DNA from 4 places in the Pantoea sp. B9002 genome. Region 1 is predicted to be linked to each of the others. Evidence: predicted binding sites of a transcription regulator. Region 1 holds the regulator's gene; each other region holds the start of a gene.

Region 1 (5,468 bases):
CGGCCTGACTGCTGGACAGGTGAATCCATGATAACCTAAGCCAAGGTCACAACCGTAAGAACTTTAGCCATGATTTTGAACGCCCGTCTGCAAACTGAACAATCTGCCCCCGATGCCACACCGATTCTGTTAATCCATGGTCTTTTTGGCAGCCTTGATAACCTTGCCGTGCTGGCGCGTGGGGTGCGTGATGCACGTCCGACGCTGCAGGTGGATGTGCGTAACCACGGCTTGTCGGCGCGTAGCGATGAGATGAATTATCACGTAATGGCGCAGGACATCGTCGAAACGCTGGATGCGCACCATATCGATCGCGCGGGTGTGATTGGCCACTCAATGGGCGGCAAAATCGCCATGGCGCTCAGTGCCATCGCGCCGGAACGTATCGAAAAAATGGTGATGATCGATATCGCGCCCGTTGATTACCAAACGCGCCGCCATGACGAAATTTTTGCCGCTATTCGCGCCGTGAGCGCCGCGGGCGTCACGCGCCGCAGCGAAGCCGCTGAAGTGATGCGTCAGCATATTGATCAAGAAGGCGTGATCCAGTTCATCCTCAAGTCTTTCGCAGAGGGCGAATGGCGCTTTAATGTGCCGGTGCTGTGGGATAATTACAGCACCATTTCCGGCTGGGAAGAGATTCCTGCGTGGCCGCATCCGGCACTGTTTATCCGCGGCGGCGATTCGCCTTATCTGGATAATCAGCATCGCGATGCGCTGCTGCGTCAGTTCCCACAGGCGCATGCACATGTGATCAGCGGCGCTGGACATTGGGTGCACGCCGAGAAACCCGATGCGGTGCTACGCGCCGTTCGGCGTTTTTTTAACCTGTAAAAGCAAAAGCTTGCCGCTTGCGCTTTAGGGTTGGCGTCAGGGAAGGCGCTGGAGTATGATGTCGCGCTAAAAATTTGCCACGGATATTTTTTCGCCGTGGTCGGGCCGATAATGTTTTAATCGCGCAGCGCCTTTCCGCCGTTCGCGCCCACTCAGTTTTACAAACCATGGCAAAAGAACAGACAGACCGCACTACGCTTGATCTCTTCGCAGACGAGCGGCGTCCTGGTCGCCCGAAAACCAGCCCGCTGACGCGTGATGAACAGTTACGCATCAACAAACGTAATCAGCTCAAGCGCGATAAAGTGCGTGGGCTGCGTCGTGTTGAGCTGAAGATGTCGAGCGAGGCGGTTGACGCGCTCAGCACGCTGGCCGATCAGCAGAACATCAGTCGCAGCGAATTGATTGAACAAATGCTGCTGGCACAGCTCAAACTGTCGTAACGCGCGAAGACCGCACGCTGGAACACAAAGTCACGGCTTTACAAGTTCCGCACTTTTTACCGGTCTGCTATTATTCGCATAACTGTGCAGTCAACTGACTTACTTTCACAATCAGGATTCAAGAGGTTACCTAACCCATGGCAATCGTAGGCATTTTCTTCGGCAGCGATACCGGCAACACTGAAAACATTGCAAAGATGATCCAGAAACAACTGGGTAAAGATGTCGCCGAAGTGCATGACATTGCTAAGAGCACCAAAGAAGATCTCGATGCGTTCGACATCCTGCTGCTGGGCATTCCAACCTGGTATTACGGCGAAGCGCAGTGTGACTGGGATGATTTCTTCCCGACGCTGGAAGAGATTGATTTCAATGGCAAGCTGGTAGCGCTGTTTGGTTGTGGCGATCAGGAAGATTACGCCGAGTACTTCTGTGACGCGATGGGCACCATCCGTGACATCATCGAACCGAACGGTGCGGTGATCGTTGGTCACTGGCCAACCGAAGGCTATCACTTCGAAGCCTCTAAAGGCCTGGCCGATGACAAAAACTTCCTTGGTCTGGCCATTGACGAAGATCGTCAGCCAGAATTGACCAACGAACGCGTTGAGAAGTGGGTGAAGCAGATCTTCGACGAGCTGCAGCTGAAAGAGATTATTGAAGCTTAATTCCCTGCTCTGCCCGATGTGCACACTGCCTCACATCGGGCAACGGAATTTCCTATAAAAATAATAGCTACGGTTTTTTAACTTTTCCCCGCAAATCTGTAGAATACCCGCAATGGTCATCCGCTTATTCCTCTGGCAGTAGAATGAGGCTGAGTGAAATGGAATCCAAAACCCAAGCGTCTTGAAGACGTTAGTGACGATATCCTTACAACCTTTGGTGATTAAGGACGTTGCCTTGGTTTTCATTTCACTGCTTGAGTTCTATAATGAGACGCAAATGAGAATGCGCGTTGACCTAAACATTCAAGGCCCCTGCGCCGCAAGTGACTAGCAAAGTAACAGGACAATATCCGCATGACTGACAACAACTCCGCATTGAAGAAGGCTGGCCTGAAAGTCACGCTACCCAGACTGAAAATTCTGGAAGTGCTTCAGGGACCCGGCCCCGAGTCCCATCACGTCAGTGCGGAAGATTTGTATAAGCGCCTGATTGATATGGGCGAAGAGATTGGTCTGGCAACGGTGTATCGCGTTCTTAACCAGTTTGACGACGCGGGCATTGTAACCCGTCACAACTTTGAAGGCGGTAAATCTGTCTTCGAACTGACTCAGCAGCATCACCACGATCACTTGATCTGCCTGGATTGTGGCAAAGTTATCGAATTCAGCGATGAATCAATCGAAACGCGTCAGCGTGAAATTGCCACTCGCCACGGTATCAAACTCAGCAACCACAGCCTGTACCTGTATGGTCACTGTGCTCTGGGAGACTGCCGCGAAGACGATACGCTCCACGATAAGTAATTAAGTGTGCTATGCAGTATAAAAAAACCGGCGCTTGAGCCGGTTTTTTTATGCCTGAAATCAGGCAACGAGCGTTTCTTGTAAGTAGCGCCAACGCGGAATGGCGGTGCTGCAATCCAGTACCGCCAGTGAAATACGGCTCTGATTGATGCCGTTCATCATCTGTAATTCACGATACTGAATCGTCACTTCCTCGCTTTGCTGCGAGATGATGGCGTGCTCACTGGTAGCAATGCGCATCCCTTCGCGCTGCCCCTGCAACTGGCGAAACAGCACTTCCATTTCATTGAGATCCAATCGTTTGCCTTGCGGCGTGACCATTTTGAACTCGGGATGAAAGTGCGACAAAAACAGATCAATACTGTCATCGCTGCCTTCTGCCTGATTGAAAATACGTTCGATAAGCTGATGTAAAACCACCACGCTATGCCTGGCTTCCTGGGCGAGACTTGTCATTTTTTTTCCTTAGATAAGCCGCGGAGCAACGTCTGAGAGCGCATAGCCTACCTGAAAAAAAGTTTTTCACACTGGCAAATGGGTTAATTTTTCTAAAGTCAGAATAGTCGCAAATAGGGAATTAAAGGCGGATTGAGGCGGGCAGCATAAAAGGTCGTATCTTGCCAAATAGAGATAATAAAAAAGGGCGATTGCTCGCCCTTTCATGATCTTATCGTGCTAGCGACTAAAACTATTAATCGCCGATTTTTGCCCAGGTATCACGCAAACCCACGGTGCGGTTAAACACCAGTTTGGCTGGCTGTGAATAGACGCTATCAGCACAGAAATAGCCTTCGCGTTCGAACTGGTACGGCGCCATCGGATCCGCTGCACGCAAACCTGGCTCAACGAAGCCCTGTTTGATTTCCAGTGAGTTCGGGTTGATGGTGGTGAGGAAATCCTCAGCCGCGCCCGGATTTGGCACGCTAAACAGACGATCGTAGAGACGAAATTCCGCCGGCAGTGCGTGAATAGCGGAAACCCAGTGGATCACGCCCTTCACTTTACGTCCATCAGCTGGATCTTTGCTCAGCGTATCGACGTCGCAGGTACAGTAAATGCAGGTAATATTACCTTCATCATCCTTTGCCACGCGCTCGGCACGGATCACATAGGCGTTACGCAGACGGACTTCTTTACCCAGCACCAGACGCTTGTATTGCTTATTGGCTTCTTCACGGAAATCTGCGCGATCGATCCACACTTCACGGCTGAATGGCACTTCACGCGTGCCCATCTCCGGATTGTTCGGATGATTTGGCATGGTGATGATCTCTTCATAACCGGCAGGCAGGTTTTCAATCACCACCTTCAACGGTTCCATCACCGCCATCGCACGTGGCGCGTTTTCATTGAGATCGTCACGAATACACGACTCCAGTGAAGCCATCTCTACGATATTGTCCTGCTTAGTCACGCCAATGCGGCGGCAGAATTCACGGATAGAAGCGGCGCTGTAACCACGGCGACGCAGACCCGAAACGGTCAGCATGCGCGGATCGTCCCAGCCTTCTACAACTTTCTCGCTTACCAGCTGAGTCAGTTTACGCTTCGACATCACCGCGTATTCCAGATTCAGGCGTGAGAACTCATACTGACGCGGATGGACCGGAATGGTGATGTTATCCAGCACCCAATCGTACAAACGACGGTTATCCTGGAACTCCAGCGTGCAGAGAGAGTGCGTAATGCCTTCAATCGCATCCGAAATGCAATGGGTGAAGTCGTACATCGGGTAAATGCACCACTTGCTGCCAGTCTGATGATGATCGGCAAACTTAATGCGGTACAGCACCGGATCGCGCATCACGATGAAGCTGGACGCCATGTCGATTTTGGCACGCAGACAGGCTTTGCCCTCTTCGAAACCGCCATCGCGCATCTTCTGGAACAGCGCCAGGTTTTCTTCCACGCTGCGATCGCGATATGGGCTGTGTTTGCCCGGCGCCGTCAGGGAACCGCGATACTCACGGATCTCATCCGCCGACAGCTCATCAACGTAAGCCAGACCTTTATTGATCAGCTCAACCGCATAGTTGAACAGTTGGTCGAAGTAGTCTGAGGAGTAACGAATGTTGCCGCTCCACTCAAAGCCCAGCCATTGCACGTCACGCTTAATGGATTCGACAAACTCCAGATCTTCTTTTACTGGGTTAGTGTCGTCGAAACGCAGATTGCACTGACCTTGGTAGTCTTGCGCGATACCAAAGTTCAGGCAGATAGATTTCGCATGGCCAATATGCAGATAACCATTGGGCTCAGGCGGGAAACGGGTATGCACACTGTTGTGCTTACCGCTCGCCAAATCTTCGTCGATGATCTGACGAATAAAGTTCGTTGGGCGGGCTTCAGCCTCACTCATCTCAAAATCCTCAAAAACTATAACGGGTGATTTGTACCACGAAGTAACGGAGTATGATCCACAAAGCGCAGGAGGGAAACAACCGTTTGTTGGTCGTTTTAAAACAAAAAAGGCAGGAATCGCTTCCTGCCTTCTGGCTCAATCACAAGGACTTAGCCTTTAACCTCGTACAGCGGGGTTTGGCCTGCAACCACTGAACCGGTTGCCAGTAAATTCAGACCAGCGAAATCATCGCTATTGCTGACCACAACTGGACTGATCATCGAGCGGGCGTTGGCATTGAGGAAGTCCAGATCCATTTCCAGGATTGGCTGACCTGCAGTGACCGTTGCGCCCTCTTCAACCAAACGCGTGAAGCCT
Region 2 (5,468 bases), on a different contig from region 1:
ACCGCGAATCTTCAGCTGATCGTCGCTGCGACCGAGATATTCCACCGCACCGTTATCCAGCCAGCGCGCCACGTCGCCGGTGAGATACATGCGCTCGCCGGGCATGAAAGGATCGGCGATAAAGCGGCTGGCAGTGAGATCGGGACGGCCGAGATAGCCATGCGCCAGCTGCACGCCGGTTAAGTAGAGATCGCCCGCCACGCCCGGCGGCACCGGCTGCATGCGGGCATCAAGGATGCGCAGGCCGGTATTCCACACCGGGAAACCAATCGGCACGCTGGCACCTTCGACGGCGGCGAGGGCATCACCAAACGCCGGATACCAGCTGACATCCACCGCCGCTTCGGTTGGGCCATACAGATTGTGCAGCGGCACGCGCGTCAGTTTTTCCCACTCGCGCGATAAATCCGTCGGCAGCGCTTCACCGCTGCAGAATACGTTACGCAGGCTGGCGCAGCGGGCAATCGCCGGTGGATCATCCAGCGCCGCGACAAAGGCCGCCAGCATCGAGGGAACGAAATGCGTGGTGGTGACTTTGTAGCGGGCAAACAGCTGCTGCAGCGCTTCCGGGTCGCGATGGGCTTCTGGCGGCGCCATCACCAACTGCGCACCGACCAGCAGCGGCCAGAAGAATTCCCACACCGAAACGTCGAAGCTGCTCGGGGTTTTTTGCAGCACCACATCATCGGCTTGCAGCGGATAGCGATCCTGCATCCACAACAGACGATTGACGATCGCTTCATGTCCCACCAGCACGCCTTTAGGGCGACCGGTCGAACCTGAGGTGTAAATGATGTAGGCGCCATCCTGCGGCGTCGGCGCGCTGGCCGGCTGCGGCGCATGGACATTGTGATACAGCACATCAAAATGCAGCTGATTGACCGAGGCGATGGCGCTGAAGCGCGCGCTGAGCGCCGCGCAGGTGATCAGCGTTTTTGGCGCGGCGTCTTCCAGCATCAGCTGCAAACGGTCATCCGGATAACCAGTATCGAGCGGCAAATACGCAGCGCCGAGCGAAACAATCGCCTGTAGCGCCAGTGAAAGCTGCACCGAACGCGGCAGCGCCACGGCGACAATATCGCCACGCTGCACCCCGGCGGCGCTGAGATCGGCGGCCAGCGCAAACACCTGCTGCTGCATCTCGCGGTAGCTGAGCTGATGCTGCGCATCGGCCAGCGCCGGTGCATCGGGTGTGCGTGCCGCCTGCTGCGCTAACAGTGACGCCAGCGTTTCTGCTGGCAGCGGATAAGCGGTTTGGTTGATCCCGGCAATCTGCGCATGCTCTTCGGCAGTGAGCAGATCGAGTTCGCCGCACGGCCGCTGCGGCTGTTGCGCCAGCTGATCGAGCAGCAGGGCAAAACGGCTGGCATGACGCTGCAAGGTTTGTTCGCTGTAGCGTTCGGCATTCGCCAATAGCTCCAGCGTCAGTTCACCGTGCTCGCTGATATAAATGGCGATCTCCAGATCGCGCACCGGCCCGGACGCCAGTTGATGGGTGATACCTTCCACGCCAGCGAAATCGAGCTGGTAATCAAACATCTTCAGGTTGATTACCGGACCGTACAGCGGATCGCCATCGCCGAGGCGGCCGAGATCGCGCTGCACCTGTTCGGCGTCATAGCGCTGATGACGACGCATCTTTTTCACTTCGCCCGCCAGCTGCGCGGCGAGCGCGCTGATCGGCTGCGTCGGGTCGTAATGGACCGCCATCGGCAATACGTTGATCACCGGACCGGTGGCGCACAAGGCGGCCGAGCCGATGCGGCGCATAAAGATGAAGCCAGCGGCAAAGTCGTTTTGCCCGCTGAGACGCGCCAGCCAGAGCGCCACCAGCGCAAAGGCGAGATCGGCCGCGCTGGCGTGCGGATGCTGCTGCACCAGCGTCTGGAAGGTGCTGCGATCCAGCGTAACGCTGTGGCGCAGCAGATCGGTGCTGGCGTGTTGACCGGCGAGCGGCAGCGGCGAGAGCGAAGCCGGTGAGGGCAGCGCCGCACCTTTTTCGCGCCAGAATTGGCTGTCACGCGCAAAAGAGGAGGATTCGCGGTAGCGCTGATACTCTTCAACCACTTCGCTAAACGGAATAAATGGCGTCGGTTCAGCGGCTTGCTGGCGTACGGCCGCACTGTAGAGGTTGGCGATGCGGCGCGTCAGCGCGGTAAAGCTGAAGCCATCCACCACCAAATGGTGATAGCGCTGATACCAAAACCAATGCTGATCGTCGAGACGGAACAGGCGGTGATGCCACAGCTTTGCGCCGCTCAATACGCGCAGATCGCCATTCATGTCGTCACGCATCAGCGCGCGCGCTTTGGCAGGCGCATCGGCCTCAGCGCGCAAATCGACAATCTGCGGCAGGCTAAAGGCGTGTGGCTGCGGCCACTGCAACGCTTCGCCTTCCACCTCACCAAATGCCATGTTCAGCGTGTCGGCTTCCTGCATGCCCGCCACAATCGCCTGCGCCAACAGGGCGCTATCAATCTCACCGCGCAGTTCGACAAAGTGCGCCACCGCGTAAGCGTTGTGGTGCGGTGACAGCTGATCGGCAATCCAGATGCCGGGCTGTGCCGCGACTAACGGCAAGGTTTGTTGGTCGGTCATAGGCTTATTCATCAGGGATTCGGACATGGATGCTCCGGTTTGCTCCACAGCGCTTGTAGGCCACTCAGCAGGCCGCCGCGCCAACAGAGCGCGTCATGGCCGCCTTCCACCGGCAGGTAATTTACCTGATAGCCGGCAGCGCTAAGCTGCTGTTGAAGTTGTTGATTAGCTTGCAAAATCAAGCCTTCGCGTCTGCCCGCTTCGAGCCAGAAACGCAGCGGTTGGCGCGGCGCGAGACCGCTATCCAGCGCCTGCAGCAGCCAGCCGTGCGGATTGCCGCGTTCCGGCCACCAGAAGGAGCCGGACAAGCTGAGCGCGTTGCCAAAGGTTTCCGGCCAGTGCAGCGCGGCAAACACCGACGCCAGGCCGCCAAAGCTTTGTCCGGCGACGATGGTGCTGTCCGCCTGCTGGCGATAAGGCGTTGATTGTGCAATTTGTGGTAACAGTTCTTGCTGAATGGCTTGCCAAAACTGCGCGTTACACGGCAGCTCGCGGCTGCGGTGTTCGCGGTCAATGATGTCGATAAACAGATACACCGCTGGCGGCAAAGAACCGGCATCGGTGAGCTGCTGCAGCGGTCCGGCAATCGGCATGCTGTGCGCCCAGAATTGCCCATCAAGCATGATGGCCAGCGGACGCTGTGCGGGATTGGCTGCGCCAGTGGTGTAAATCCACACCTTGCGGCTGTTGCCTAATAGTGCGCTATCCCATTGCTGCTGTTGCAGTTTAATGGTTGGCGCGGTGCCGTTATCCACCGCTTGCCACAGCTGTTGATCGGGCGCGTGGGGCAGATGCAGCGGCGAGACGCCCATGCCGCGACCACCGGACCAGCCACGTAAGCTATTGAGCGGATCGGCCTGCGCCGTTGGGAATTTGTCGCGCCACCAGTTGCGCAGCGTGGACATCTCGGCAATGCCGGTGAAGTCCGTGGCTTGATCATCAGGCATCAAACAGTAACTGCCGCGCCAGTTGGCGGGCAGCGAGGTCTGCCAATACCAGACGTTGGTGCCGGCCACGCGCATCAATGATTGCGGCGGGCGGCGCTGGTGGTGATCGGTCACGCCGGTGATGTTGATCCACACGCGCTGGGTCGACGATTGCGTTTCATCGCCTTGCGGGTCACGCCAGAAGAAGGTGACCTGACATTGGCCATCGTCTGCTAACTCAATGCGGGGAATGCCTTGGGATTGTTGCGCCTGCCACCAGGCTGCACTGCCGGTTACATCATTTCGCCAGGTCATAGGGCTGCCAGTCGGTGTTTACGCGGAGATTTACATAAGCTTGATGAATAATACTATTGATAATAATTTGCATTTGCAATAGGGTGGCTGCGCTCAAAAATGAGCACGCCTGTTCCGCCTGATGCTTACCGTTCGGTAAGGTTGCGCTACGGATGGTTTGAAGGGTCTGGAACTGGGCGCGATATGGACAGGGATCTTCTCACCGGCTCGCCAGTTAAGCATCCAACGGCTTTTTTCTGGCCATCCAGGAACGTATAAAATGAAAAATTACTCACGGTTATCATTAGCCATTCTGATTGAACTGGGGCTCAGCGCCTCACTGCTTTCCAGCAGCGCCTGGGCAGCAGAGACTTCCTCCAGCAAAACCTCAACCAGCACCACTGACGCACAATCAATGGACGGCGGTACCTTGATGGTCACCGCGCAGCAGCAGAACCTGCAAGCGCCGGGCGTCTCAACCATTACCGCCGACGAAATCAAAAAGCATCCGCCCGCGCGTGATGTGTCCGAAATTATCCGTACCATGCCCGGCGTTAACCTGACCGGCAACTCCACCAGCGGCCAGCGCGGCAACAATCGCCAGATCGATATTCGCGGCATGGGCCCGGAAAACACCCTGATCATGGTGGACGGCATGCCGATCACCAGCCGCAACTCGGTGCGCCTTGGCTGGCGTGGCGAGCGTGATACGCGTGGCGACACTAACTGGGTGCCGCCGGAGATGATCGATCACATCGACGTGATTCGCGGACCGGCTGCGGTGCGTTACGGTAACGGCGCGGCGGGCGGCGTGGTGAATATCATCACCAAAAAACAGACCGATCAGCAGTGGCACGGTTCCTGGAACACCTATTACAACGTGCCGGAACATAAAGCGGAAGGTGCCACCAAGCGCACCAACTTCAGTCTGGAAGGGCCGCTGGGCGATGATTTCAACTTTCGTTTGTATGGTGGTTTAGCCAAAACTCAGGCCGATGCCTATGACATTAACCAAGGGCATGCGGCGGCGCGCACCGGCTCCTATGCGGGCAGCTATCCGGCGGGTCGTGAAGGTTCGGTTAATAAAGATATCAATGCCTTACTCAGCTGGGCGTTTGCACCGATGCAGACGCTGGAGCTGCAGGCCGGTTACAGCCGTCAGGGCAACCTGTATGCGGGTGATACGCAGAACACCAACACCAGCACACTGGTGAAAAGTATGTACGGTGACGAAACTAACCGCCTGTATCGCCAGAACGTCTCATTGAAATGGACCGGCGCATGGGATAACGGCGTCAGCACCAACACGTATGCGCGCTACGAGAAAACCCGCAACTCGCGCCTTAATGAAGGTTTGGCCGGCGGCACCGAAGGCATCTTCTCCAACAGCGGTTTCAACACCATTCAATTGGATGACGTGCTGCTGCATAGCGAAGTCAGCATTCCGTTTGAGCTGCTGTTTAACCAAACCGCGACGCTGGGTACCGAATGGAACCAGCAGCGCATGAAAGATGGCTCTTCCAACACGCAGGCGGCGAGCTACGGTTCGGTGCCGGGCATCGACAACACCGGTCGCAGCCCGTATTCCCAGGCAGAGATTTTCTCGCTGTTTGCGGAAGACAACATGGAGCTGACCGACAGCACCATGCT
Region 3 (5,468 bases), on a different contig from region 1:
TGGCGCTGCCGCAGATCACCGATGAAGGCATCGTTTGGCCGAATGGCGTGCGTCCTGCCGCGCGTGATTACACGCCGCTGGAATTTAACGGCGTCGATTCCCTGACCATCGATTTCTACATCCACGATGGCGGCGTTGCCAGCAGCTGGGCAAACGAAGCCAAAGTGGGCGATCAAATCGCGATGGGCGGCCCGCGCGGTTCATTGGTGATCCCGGCGGATTATGCCTGCCAGATTTACGTCTGTGATGAGACCGGTCTGCCCGCCTTTAAACGTCGTTACACCGAAATCCAGGCGCAGGAAATTCACCTGCTGGCCTATGCCGATGAAGCCACCGGCCGCGATTATCTCGGTGATCTGCCGAATGTGCAGGTGAGCTGGTTGGGCAGCGGCACCATGCAGGCCGATAACCTGGCACCGATAACGGCGCAGCTGGATAGGATTACGCTGCCCGCCACTAAATACTTCATCTGGCTGACGGGCGAGGGCGAAGCGGTGAAACTGTTGAGCGATTACTTCACCCAGGGACGTGGTGCAGATAGCGATTACGTGCGCGCCGTAGCCTATTGGCATCAGAAATAACGCCAACGCCGCGCGCGCTGCCGCCTGTGTTGAATTTTGCCAGGCGGCAGACTACTATCAACCTCCCTTAATTAGCGCTCAGGAAGGCAATGAAACAGCAGCGGGATTTTCCATGGCAGTCCGATCACGCACAGCGTACCGTCTGTGCAGGCGCACGTAAAAAGCGTCGGGAGCGGATGCTGGATGCCAGCGATATCCGCCTGTTAATGCTGCACTTTCTCGCCATCAGCTCTGCGCACGGTTATGAGCTGATCAAATCGGTTGAAGAGCTCTCCAAAGGTGAATACTCACCAAGCCCCGGCATTATCTATCCCAACCTGACGCTGCTCGAAGAGATGGATGCGATTCGCGTGGTCGATGCGCAGGCATCGCGTAAAGCTTATGCGCTGAATGAGAGCGGCGTGGCGCTGCTGGCGGAGAATCGTGACAATGTTGAGGCGATTATCGAGCGCTTAACCTCGCTGGCGATTCTGGTGAATAACCGCAGCATTCCGCAGGTTGAGCAGGCGATTCATCTGATTAAACACACTCTGAATCATCGTCTGGCGCAGGAAGATATTTCGCATGAGGCGCTGGAGATAGTGATCAGCGCGCTGCATGAAGCGGCGGAAAAGATCGCTAAAAGTTAGAAGGTCGAACGTAGGGTCGCCATTCATGGCGACCGTCCAGAAAACCGCACCAACCCTAAATCAACTCTTCTTATTATCCACATGCCCCAACGCGCGATCCGGCCAGCAAACATCGCGCACGCGCTGCTTCAGCGCTGCCGCATCCGGGAATCCGCCTTCCTGCTTACGCTCCCAAATCACCTGACCATCAATCGTAATCTCAAACACGCCGCCGGTTCCCGGCTGGAGCGTTACCGCGCTTAAATCCTCGGCAAAGGTATGCAGCAACTCCTGCGCCATCCAGGCGGAACGCAGCAGCCAGTTACATTGTGTGCAGTAATGAATGTTAATAGCCGGTTTTTGTGACATGACGTGTCTCTTTTAGCTCGATAAGTTAACAAAATGTGCGGTCCAAGATACATCTTAGCTTACTGCTAGTTGATAATGATTACCACTTGCATTACATTCCTGTCGACATCATTTATTACATAAAATAAGTCCATAATTTTTACGGTCTTTTAACCAAAGCCCGTACTTTCCGGCAGCAAGCAAGTGAGCGAATACTAACAATTAACCAGGTATTTCGCGCATGTCTTCACTCTTTCAGGGAACGGCCCAGCAACGTCTTTTCAAAGTTGCCATCTTATCTTCAGCCATTCATGCCGCTTGCAGCTTTGCCGCCAGCGACAGCACCAGCAATGAACCGGTTCTCACCGTCACCGCGCCAAAACAGCAGGCCGGCAATAAAACCACCATCACGGCACAAGAGCTGCAAAAACGCGGCGCGAACGATTTCGGCTCGATCATGCGTTATGAGCCGCTGATCAGCGCCACCGGTTCCAGCGGCGGATCCTCTGCCGGCAAAAGCGGTTTCGATCGCGCAGGTTACACCGGTTACAACATTCGTGGTCTGGAGAGTAACCGCGTCGGCATGGATATCGATGGCATTCCGATTCCGGATGCCACCGGCCGCCCTTACGTCAGCCGCACCGGCAACAACACCTTTGGTATTGGCCGCGATTACATCGATCCCTACATGTTCGGCAGCGTTGATATTGAGAAGGGCGCCACGGCGGTGGATCAGCCGAATACCTCGATTGGCGGTAACGTCTCGTTCCACAACAAAACCGCTGACGATTACCTTAGCAGCGACAAAAATAGTTACTTCGGTTACCAGAGCGATTACGACTCATCGAATCGCAGCTGGCACAACGGCATCACCGCCGCCGCTGGCGATGATGAGCTGCGCGGCCTGTTTGTTTACAGCCGTCGCGACGGTCAGGAAACCCGCAACAACAGCGAGGTGAAACAGGCTTATCCGGCCAACTGGCACTCTGACGCCTTTATGACGTCCGGCATCTGGCAGCCGAACGATCAGCACAAGCTGAGCGCTACTTTCGATTACTATCACAAAACCAATCACAGCCATTACGATACCTGGGACACCAGCGGCAACACCGTTTGGGGCACCGCGCAGCAGCAGAGTGACACGCGTCGCTGGGGCATCAATCTGGCGGATGAGTGGACGCCGTACAACGACGTCATCGATACGCTAACTACACGCCTTTACTGGCAGCAAACTGAAGCGCACGACAATACCTATCTGCCGACCAGCGCCAGCCAGTACGGCTTTGTCTATTCCGATTTCAACGTCGATACCTACGGCTTCGATACGCGCGGCACCAAAACGCTGGGCCGTCATGAGTTGAGTGCCGGTGTCAACGCGCGCCTGGATAACAGCGAACGTCCGTTCCGTCAGGAGCCAGCGCCGAGTACCTTCAGCGCCATCACGCAGCCGCAGTCTGACAGCCGCACCTTCGCGGTGGCGGGTTATCTGCAAGATAAGATCAATTTCGATCTTGATAGCCACAATTTCGCAGTTATTCCCGGCGTGCGCGTGATGTATCAAAGCACCAAGCCGAAAAATCTCGGCGATCTCACCACCGGCAGCACGGTGCTGACCGAAGAGCAGGTTGATGCGCTATACGGCAAAACCAATTCCGATACGCAGGTGCTGCCATCGCTGACCTTCCAGTACGACTTAACGCCAGCGCTGACCACCTATCTGCAATACAAACGCGGCGTGCAGTTCCCCACCACCAGCCAGCTGTATGGCTCATGGAACCTGGGTTCCAGCTATGCGGGTAGCGCGCAGTATGCGCTGATTGGTAACACCGATCTGAAAACCGAAACCAGCAACAACTTCGAGTGGGGCCTGAAAGGCCAGGCGACTGAGGGCGTAACGGTCAACACCTCGGTGTTCTACAACCAGTACAAAAACTTCATTGCCTACACGCGCTATCGCCGCGCCACCAATCCGGAGATGTTCGTCAACGTACCGAGCAACATCTACACCAGCTATCAGGCTGAAAACCGCGATAAGGCCTACATTTATGGTGCTGAGATCTCCACCAAAGTAAATTACGGCACCTGGTTCCCGCAGGTCGATGGCCTGAGCAGCACCTTTGCGCTGGGCTATAACGAAGGTAAATCCAAGTCCAGCTACGCCGGTGACAAGTACATCGATCTCGATAGCGTCGCGCCGCTGAAAGCGATTGTTGGCCTGGCGTGGGATGACAAAGCGCGCGGCTACGGCGCAGCGCTGACCGCCACCTTCGTGAAAGGCAAGCAGGCCACGGCGACCAACCGCGAAAGCTACACCAACACCGGCACGGCGATCACTGATTCCACCTCGGAATATATGCGCGTACCGGGTTACGGCATGGTGGATGCGACCGCTTACTGGCAGGCGACGAAAAACGTCAAGCTGAGCGGCGGCATCTATAACATTACCGATCGCAAATACTGGGATTACACCAGCAGCCGCACGCTGACCAGCAGCAATGCCCAGGAACGCAACGACATCAACCTGGCCGTGATGCCAGGCCGCACCTTCCAGTTGGGTGTGAACGTCGATTTCTAATCACTTTTCGCCCTGCGGCAGCGCAGGGCATTTTCATGGAGCAAGGCAATGAACCCACGTTACGATCACTATCTGGCGCTGAAAGGCGAGCATCCGAAAAAGTACGCGCGCGATCTCGCGGCGCTGATGGGCATTGGCGAAGCGCAGCTGTGTGAAGCGCGTGTCGGCCAGGATGCAAAGGCGTTAAAAGCCGATTTCCCTGCGCTGCTGGCAGCACTGGCGGCGGTGGGTGAAACCAAAAGCATCACCCGCAATGAATATGCGGTTCACGAGCAGGTGGGCAAATATGAAAACCTGCACCTCGGCGAACACGCCGGACTGATTCTCAACCCGCGCGCGCTCGATCAGCGTCTGTTCCCGCATCAGTGGCACAGCGCGTTCTTCCTGCGTGAGCAGAGCGCCCACGGTGAACGTCAAAGCATCCAGATTTTTGATCGCCACGCTGATGCGGTGCTGAAAATCTACACCACCGACAACACCGATTTCGCCGCGTGGGATGCGCTGATTGCGGCGTTTGTGCTGGAGAACGCGGCGGCGTTAGATCCGCAGCCCGCCAGCGCGCCGCAATACAGCAGTGCGGTTGATGCCAGCAAAGTAGAAGCCGAATGGCGCGCCATCACCGATGTGCATCAGTTTTTTGGCCTGCTGAAGCGCCACAACATTTCGCGCCCGCAGGCGTTCCGCGCGGTGGCGGACGATCTGGCGCGTCAGGTGAGCAATGACTCGCTGGCGCAGCTGCTGGATCTGGCGCAGCAGGACGGCAACGAAATCATGATTTTTATCGGCAACCGTGGCTGCACGCAGATCTTCACCGGCGCGGTGCAGAAGCTGATGCCGATGGATAACTGGATCAACATCTTCAATCCCACCTTCACGCTGCATTTAATGGCGGATCACATCAGCGAAAGCTGGGTGACGCGCAAACCGAGCGGCGACGGCTTCGTCACCAGCCTGGAACTGTTTGCCGCCGACGGCACGCAGATCGCGCAGCTGTATGGTCAGCGCAGCGAAGGCACGCCGGAGCAGGCGCGCTGGCGCGAGCAAGTGATGTCGCTGGAGGCATCAGCATGAGAAAACTTCTGTTGCTGCTGACTGCGCTGGCGCTGCCGGCTGTTGCGGCCGAGCGGGTGATTTCGATTGGCGGTGACGTCACGCAAATCATCTATGCATTGGATGCGCAGCAGGATCTGGTGGCGCGCGACAGCACCAGCCAGCATCCGGCGCAGGCCAACAAGCTGCCGGATGTCGGTTATATGCGTCAGCTGAATGCCGAAGGGATTCTGGCGCTGAAACCGACGCTGGTGCTAAGCAGCGAGCTGGCAAAACCGTCGCTGGTGCTGCAGCAAGTGGCGCAAG
Region 4 (5,468 bases), on a different contig from region 1:
TCGATCAGCAGGCGATGCTGGTCGGCATGGTGAAAGGCGCGTCGCTGTACAATCCATGGCGTAACCCGAAACTGGCGCTGGAGCGACGTAATCTGGTGCTGCGTTTGTTGCAGCAGCAGAACGTCATCGATCAGGAACTGTATGACATGCTGTCGGCGCGTCCGCTTGGCGTTCAGCCGAAAGGCGGCGTGATCACGCCTCAGCCAGCGTTCATGCAGATGGTGCGTAACGAGCTGCAAGCCAAGCTCGGCGACAAAATGAAAGATCTCTCCGGCGTGAAGATTTTCACCACGCTGGATGCGATTTCGCAGGATGCCGCGGAGAAAGCGGTAATTGAAGGCATTCCAACGCTGAAAAAACAGCGTGGCCTGAAAGATCTGGAAACCGCGATGGTGGTGGTTGACCGATTCAGTGGTGAAGTGCGCGCCATGGTTGGCGGTGCCGATCCGCAGTTTGCCGGTTACAACCGCGCGCTGCAGGCACGTCGTTCGATTGGCTCGCTGGCAAAACCGGCCACCTATCTTACCGCGCTGAGCCAGCCGAACAGCTATCGCCTCAACAGCTGGATCGCCGATGAGCCGATTGCGCTGAAACAGCCGAACGGCAGCATCTGGAAACCGATGAATGACGATCGTCGTTTCAGCGGCAAAGTGATGCTGGTGGATGCGCTGACCAACTCGATGAACGTGCCAACCGTCAACCTCGGTATGACGCTGGGACTGGATGCCGTGGTTGATACCTGGAACAAACTCGGCGTGCCGAAAGATCAGCTGCATCCGGTGCCGTCAATGCTGCTGGGCGCACTGAACCTGACGCCGATTGAAGTGGCGCAGGCGTTCCAGTCGATTGCCAGCGGCGGTAACCGCGCTGAGCTGTCGGCGGTGCGTTCGGTGATTGCGGAAGATGGCACGGTGCTGTATCAAAGCTATCCGCAGGCGCAGCGCGTTGAACCGGCGCAGGCGGCGTATCTGACGCTCTACACCATGCAGCAGGTCGCCGATCACGGCACCGCGCGTGCGCTGGGTGCACGTTATCCTAAAGCGCATCTGGCAGGCAAAACCGGTACCACCAATGACCTGATCGACAGCTGGTTCGCCGGTATTGATGGCAAAGAAGTGGCGATTACCTGGGTTGGTCGCGATAACAACCAAACCTCGAAGCTGTACGGTGCCAGCGGTGCAATGCAGCTTTATCGTCGCTATCTCGACAACCAGGCGCCAATGCCGCTGGTGCTGACGCCGCCGGAAGATATCACGCAGATGAACGTCGATTCTGCCGGTAACTTTATCTGCGGTACGGGCAGCAGCACATGGCGATCGCTGCCGGTGTGGTCACTGGATCCGAACGCGCTGTGTCAGCAGCAGCAAGAGCAGGTTCAGCAACAACAGCAGCAGTTGCAGCAGCAACAAGAGCAGCAACAGCAGCAACAACAACAGCAGCAGCCACAGAATGAGCAGAAAGATTCTGACGGTGTGGCGGGTTGGATTAAAGATATGTTCGGCAGCAAATAAGTTGCTGAGAAAACAAAGGGCGCTGCGGCGCCCTTTTTCATGCCTGCATTTTTGTTAAGCACGATCATGGATATACGCGATCTGGGCGCTAACGCCCCGCGAACAGCCATTAATCGTTGCGAATATGACACTATTTCGCCTAAAATCCGTGCGTCATAATAATCATTCTCGTTTGTATTCGCCTGCATCGACTTTTTTCGAGAGACCTCACTTATGAATACGCGAAACACCAATCCTTGTTTCTTACGCCCGCGTTCGCTGGCTTGGTTTATTTCACTGACTCTGGGTACGTTCAGCGTGCAGGCGTTGGCAGAAGATACCGTGGTTGTTAGCGCCGATGGCGGCAGCGGTGTCGAGCAAGAGAAAGCGTGGGGCCCGTCGCCAACCATCGCGGCCAAACGCAGCGCCACCGGCACCAAAACCGATACGCCGATTGAGAAGAACCCGCAGTCCATCTCGGTGGTCACGCAGGAAGAGATGGCGATGAAAAACGTCACCAGCGTGAAAGGGGCTTTCAACTACACGCCAGGCGTGTTGACCGGTAACCGCGGTAGCTCCAATGTGATCGATGCGCTCTCTATTCGCGGCTTCAGCGAAACCAACACCAACCAATATCTTGATGGCCTGAAACTGCAGGGTGATAACTACTCTGAGTTTGCTATCGATCCCTATTTCCTCGAGCGCGCCGAACTGTTGCGCGGTCCGGTTTCGGTGCTGTACGGCAAGAGCAATCCGGGCGGCGTGGTGTCGCTGGTGAGTAAGCGTCCAACGCAGGAGACGCTGCGTGAAGTGCAGTTCCAGATGGGCACCAACAATCAGTTCTCCACCGGTTTCGATTTCGGCGGCTCGCTGGATGATGACGGCGTTTACAGCTATCGCCTGACCGGCCTCGCGCGCAGCGCCGATGCGCAGCAGGAGATGAACAAAGAGAAGCGCTACACCATTGCGCCGTCGTTCAGCTGGCGTCCGGATGAGAATACGCGTTTCGATCTGCTGACCTACTTCCAGAACGAACCGGAAACCGGCTATTACGGCTGGTTGCCACGTCAGGGCACCGTGGTGGGCATCACGCGTCCTGACGGCAGCAGCTACAAGCTGCCGACCAACTTTGATGAAGGCGAAGACAGCAACAAGATTTCGCGCAACACCAAGATGGTGGGCTACAACTTCGAGCACAGCTTCAATGATACCTGGACGGTGCGGCAGAATCTGCGCTATGCGGATCTGAGAACGGATTATCGCAGTATTTATGGCAATGGTTTTAATGCCCTAACACAGCAAATTACTCGCGGTTCGGCGGTTTCTAATGAAAAGCTGAATCAGTTTGCAGTCGATAACCAGGCGCAGGCTAAATTTGCGACGGGGCAGGTTGATCACACGTTGTTGCTGGGTGTCGATTTCCAGCGCACGCGAAACGATATTGATGCGCAATTTGGTACCGCATCACCGCTGAATGCCGTTAATCCGCAATATGGCGACGACAGCGTGACGCCGTTTGATACGCCTTATCAGCACCTTAATAAGCAGCGCCAAACCGGTTTATACGCGCAGGATCAGATGGAGTGGAACCGCTGGGTGTTAACCCTCGGCGGCCGTTACGATTACGCCATGAACTCGGTTTACGATCGCGTAGCCAATAGCGTTGATCGCCAGAACGATCAGGCTTTCACCTGGCGTGGCGGTCTGAACTATGTGTTTGATAACGGTATCGCGCCTTACTTCAGTTACAGCGAAGCCTTCATTCCGAACTCAGGTTCAACCTTTGATGGCCAAGCCTTCGATCCTTCACGCGCGAAGCAATATGAAGCCGGTGTGAAATACGTACCGAAAGATCGTCCGGTAGTATTAACTGCAGCGGTCTATCAGCTGACTAAAACTAAAAACCTGACGGCCGATCCGGATACGGTTAACCATCCATTTGCCAGCATTCAGAGTGGTGAAATCCGTTCACGCGGCGTGGAGCTGGAAGCCAAAGCAGCGCTGAATGCCAACATCAATATGACCGCCTCTTATACCTATACCGATGCGGAATACACCGAAGACACCAACCTCAAAGGCAAAACGCCAGTGCAGGTGCCGAAGCATATGGCATCGCTGTGGAGTGATTACACCTTCCATGAAACGGCGCTGTCGGGCGTGACCGTGGGTGCGGGTGTGCGTTATGTGGGCGAGAGCAAAGGGTTGTACGCCAGCGGCGACGATGTGAACCAAAACTTCGACGTAGCCGGTTACACCACCGTTGATGCCGCGCTGAAATACGATCTCGCACGCTTTGGCATGCCGGGCTCCACCATCGGCGTTAACGTCAATAATCTGTTCGATCGTGAATACGTCGCCAGCTGCTACCGCGATTATGCCTGCTATTGGGGCGCTGAGCGCCAGATTGTCGGTACTGCGACTTTCCGTTTCTAATCGTGTTACGTAGGTCGCCATCAATGGCGACCCTACTGATTAACCAGGGATTATCATGCAGCATCCGCACCACGCAGAAACCACCTTCAGGCTGGATAACGTCAGTTTTCGTGTGCCAGGCCGCACGCTGCTGCATCCGCTGTCTCTTACTTTTGCACCGGGCAAAGTCACCGCGCTGATTGGTCATAACGGTTCCGGCAAATCCACGCTGCTGAAAATGCTTGGTCGTCACCATGCGGCGAGTGAAGGGCGCGTGTTGCTGAATGAGGAGGCGGTTGATAACTGGGGCAGCAAAGATTTTGCGCGTCAGGTGGCGTATCTGCCGCAGCAGCTGCCGGCGGCGGAAGGCATGACGGTGCGCGAGCTGGTGGCGATTGGCCGCTATCCGTGGCACGGCGCACTGGGCCGTTATGGTCAGGAAGATCGCGACCGGGTGGAAGAGGCGATTACGCTGGTGGGATTAAAGCCTTTTGCCGGGCGTCTGGTGGATAGCCTTTCCGGCGGTGAGCGCCAGCGTGCCTGGCTGGCGATGCTGGTGGCGCAGAACAGTCGCTGCCTGTTGCTGGATGAACCGACGTCGGCGCTGGATATCGCCCATCAGGTTGATGTGCTGGCGCTGATTCAGCGTCTCAGCCGCGAACGTGGGCTGACGGTGATTGCGGTGCTGCACGACCTCAACATGGCGGCGCGCTATTGCGATCGTCTGGTGGCATTGCGCGGTGGCGAAGTGATTGCCGAAGGCGGCCCCGAGGTGATCATGCAGGCCGATGTGCTGGGCAACATTTACGGTATTCCGATGGGCATTTTGCCGCATCCGCTGGGCGGCGCGCCCGTCAGTTTCGTTTACTAAGGCCTCGCCATGTTCGACATTTCTCGCCGCCGCCTACTGACAGCGCTGGCGCTTTCCCCGTTGATGTCCGCGTTGCCGCTGCGTGCCGCCGTGCCGGACGCGCAGCGCATTCTGGCGCTGGAGTGGCTGCCGGTGGAGCTGCTGATGGCGCTCGGCGTGACGCCACTCGGCGTGGCCGACATGCACAATTACAACATTTGGGTCGGCGATCCGCAGCTGCCGTCCAGCGTTATCGATCTTGGATTACGCACCGAACCCAATCTGGAGCTGATGACGCAGCTCGAACCTTCGCTCATCCTGCACTCCAATGGTTACGGCCCGGCGCTGGATAAGCTGCAGCGCATCGCGCCGACCATGGGTTTTGACCTCAACAGCGGCGATGGCAAACCGCTCAGCACCGCGCGTCACTCGCTGCAGGCGCTCGGCGCGCGTCTTGGCCGTGAAGCGCAGGCCGTGCAGCATCTGCAGTATGTGGATGAACAGCTGGCGGCGGCGCGTGAACGCCTCAAGCCGTGGGCCGATCGTCCGGTGCTGCTGATGTCGCTGATGGACAGCCGCCACGCGATTACCTTCGGTAAAAACAGTTTGTTCCTTGAGGTGATGGAGATCCTTGGCTTGAGCAATGCCTGGCAGGGCGAAACCAACTTCTGGGGCAGCGCAGTCGTTGGGCTGGAGCGGCTGGCGGAAGTGGGTGA

The links. Region 1 encodes Fur, which represses iron uptake genes when iron is present. Its sites were predicted from a motif close to ATAATAATGAGAACNACTATCAA; they were not measured.
Region 2: fes (enterochelin esterase) is a predicted target of Fur. The motif match lies at 3,890-3,912, and genes of this name have one in related genera.
Region 3: HX773_RS10850 (TonB-dependent receptor domain-containing protein) is a predicted target of Fur. The motif match lies at 1,628-1,650, and genes of this name have one in related genera.
Region 4: fhuA (ferrichrome porin FhuA) is a predicted target of Fur. The motif match lies at 1,667-1,689, and genes of this name have one in related genera.

The regions. Positions count from the first base shown of each region.
Region 1 is NZ_JACAPA010000011.1:282,634-288,101, reverse strand. Features, by position in the region: gene ybfF (esterase) at 70-834, shown strand; gene ybfE (LexA regulated protein) at 1,002-1,277, shown strand; gene fldA (flavodoxin FldA) at 1,415-1,945, shown strand; gene fur (ferric iron uptake transcriptional regulator) at 2,300-2,749, shown strand; gene HX773_RS09995 (hypothetical protein) at 2,810-3,205, opposite strand; gene glnS (glutamine--tRNA ligase) at 3,441-5,108, opposite strand; gene nagE (N-acetylglucosamine-specific PTS transporter subunit IIBC) at 5,261-5,468, opposite strand, start outside.
Region 2 is NZ_JACAPA010000002.1:229,359-234,826, forward strand. Features, by position in the region: gene HX773_RS01755 (enterobactin synthase subunit F) at 1-2,625, opposite strand, end outside; gene fes (enterochelin esterase) at 2,610-3,839, opposite strand; gene HX773_RS01765 (TonB-dependent siderophore receptor) at 4,099-5,468, shown strand, end outside.
Region 3 is NZ_JACAPA010000015.1:35,224-40,691, forward strand. Features, by position in the region: gene HX773_RS10835 (siderophore-interacting protein) at 1-581, shown strand, start outside; gene HX773_RS10840 (PadR family transcriptional regulator) at 671-1,210, shown strand; gene HX773_RS10845 (SelT/SelW/SelH family protein) at 1,271-1,558, opposite strand; gene HX773_RS10850 (TonB-dependent receptor domain-containing protein) at 1,779-4,112, shown strand; gene HX773_RS10855 (hemin-degrading factor) at 4,161-5,183, shown strand; gene HX773_RS10860 (hemin ABC transporter substrate-binding protein) at 5,180-5,468, shown strand, end outside.
Region 4 is NZ_JACAPA010000008.1:37,030-42,497, reverse strand. Features, by position in the region: gene mrcB (bifunctional glycosyl transferase/transpeptidase) at 1-1,511, shown strand, start outside; gene fhuA (ferrichrome porin FhuA) at 1,725-3,923, shown strand; gene fhuC (Fe3+-hydroxamate ABC transporter ATP-binding protein FhuC) at 3,979-4,773, shown strand; gene fhuD (Fe(3+)-hydroxamate ABC transporter substrate-binding protein FhuD) at 4,783-5,468, shown strand, end outside.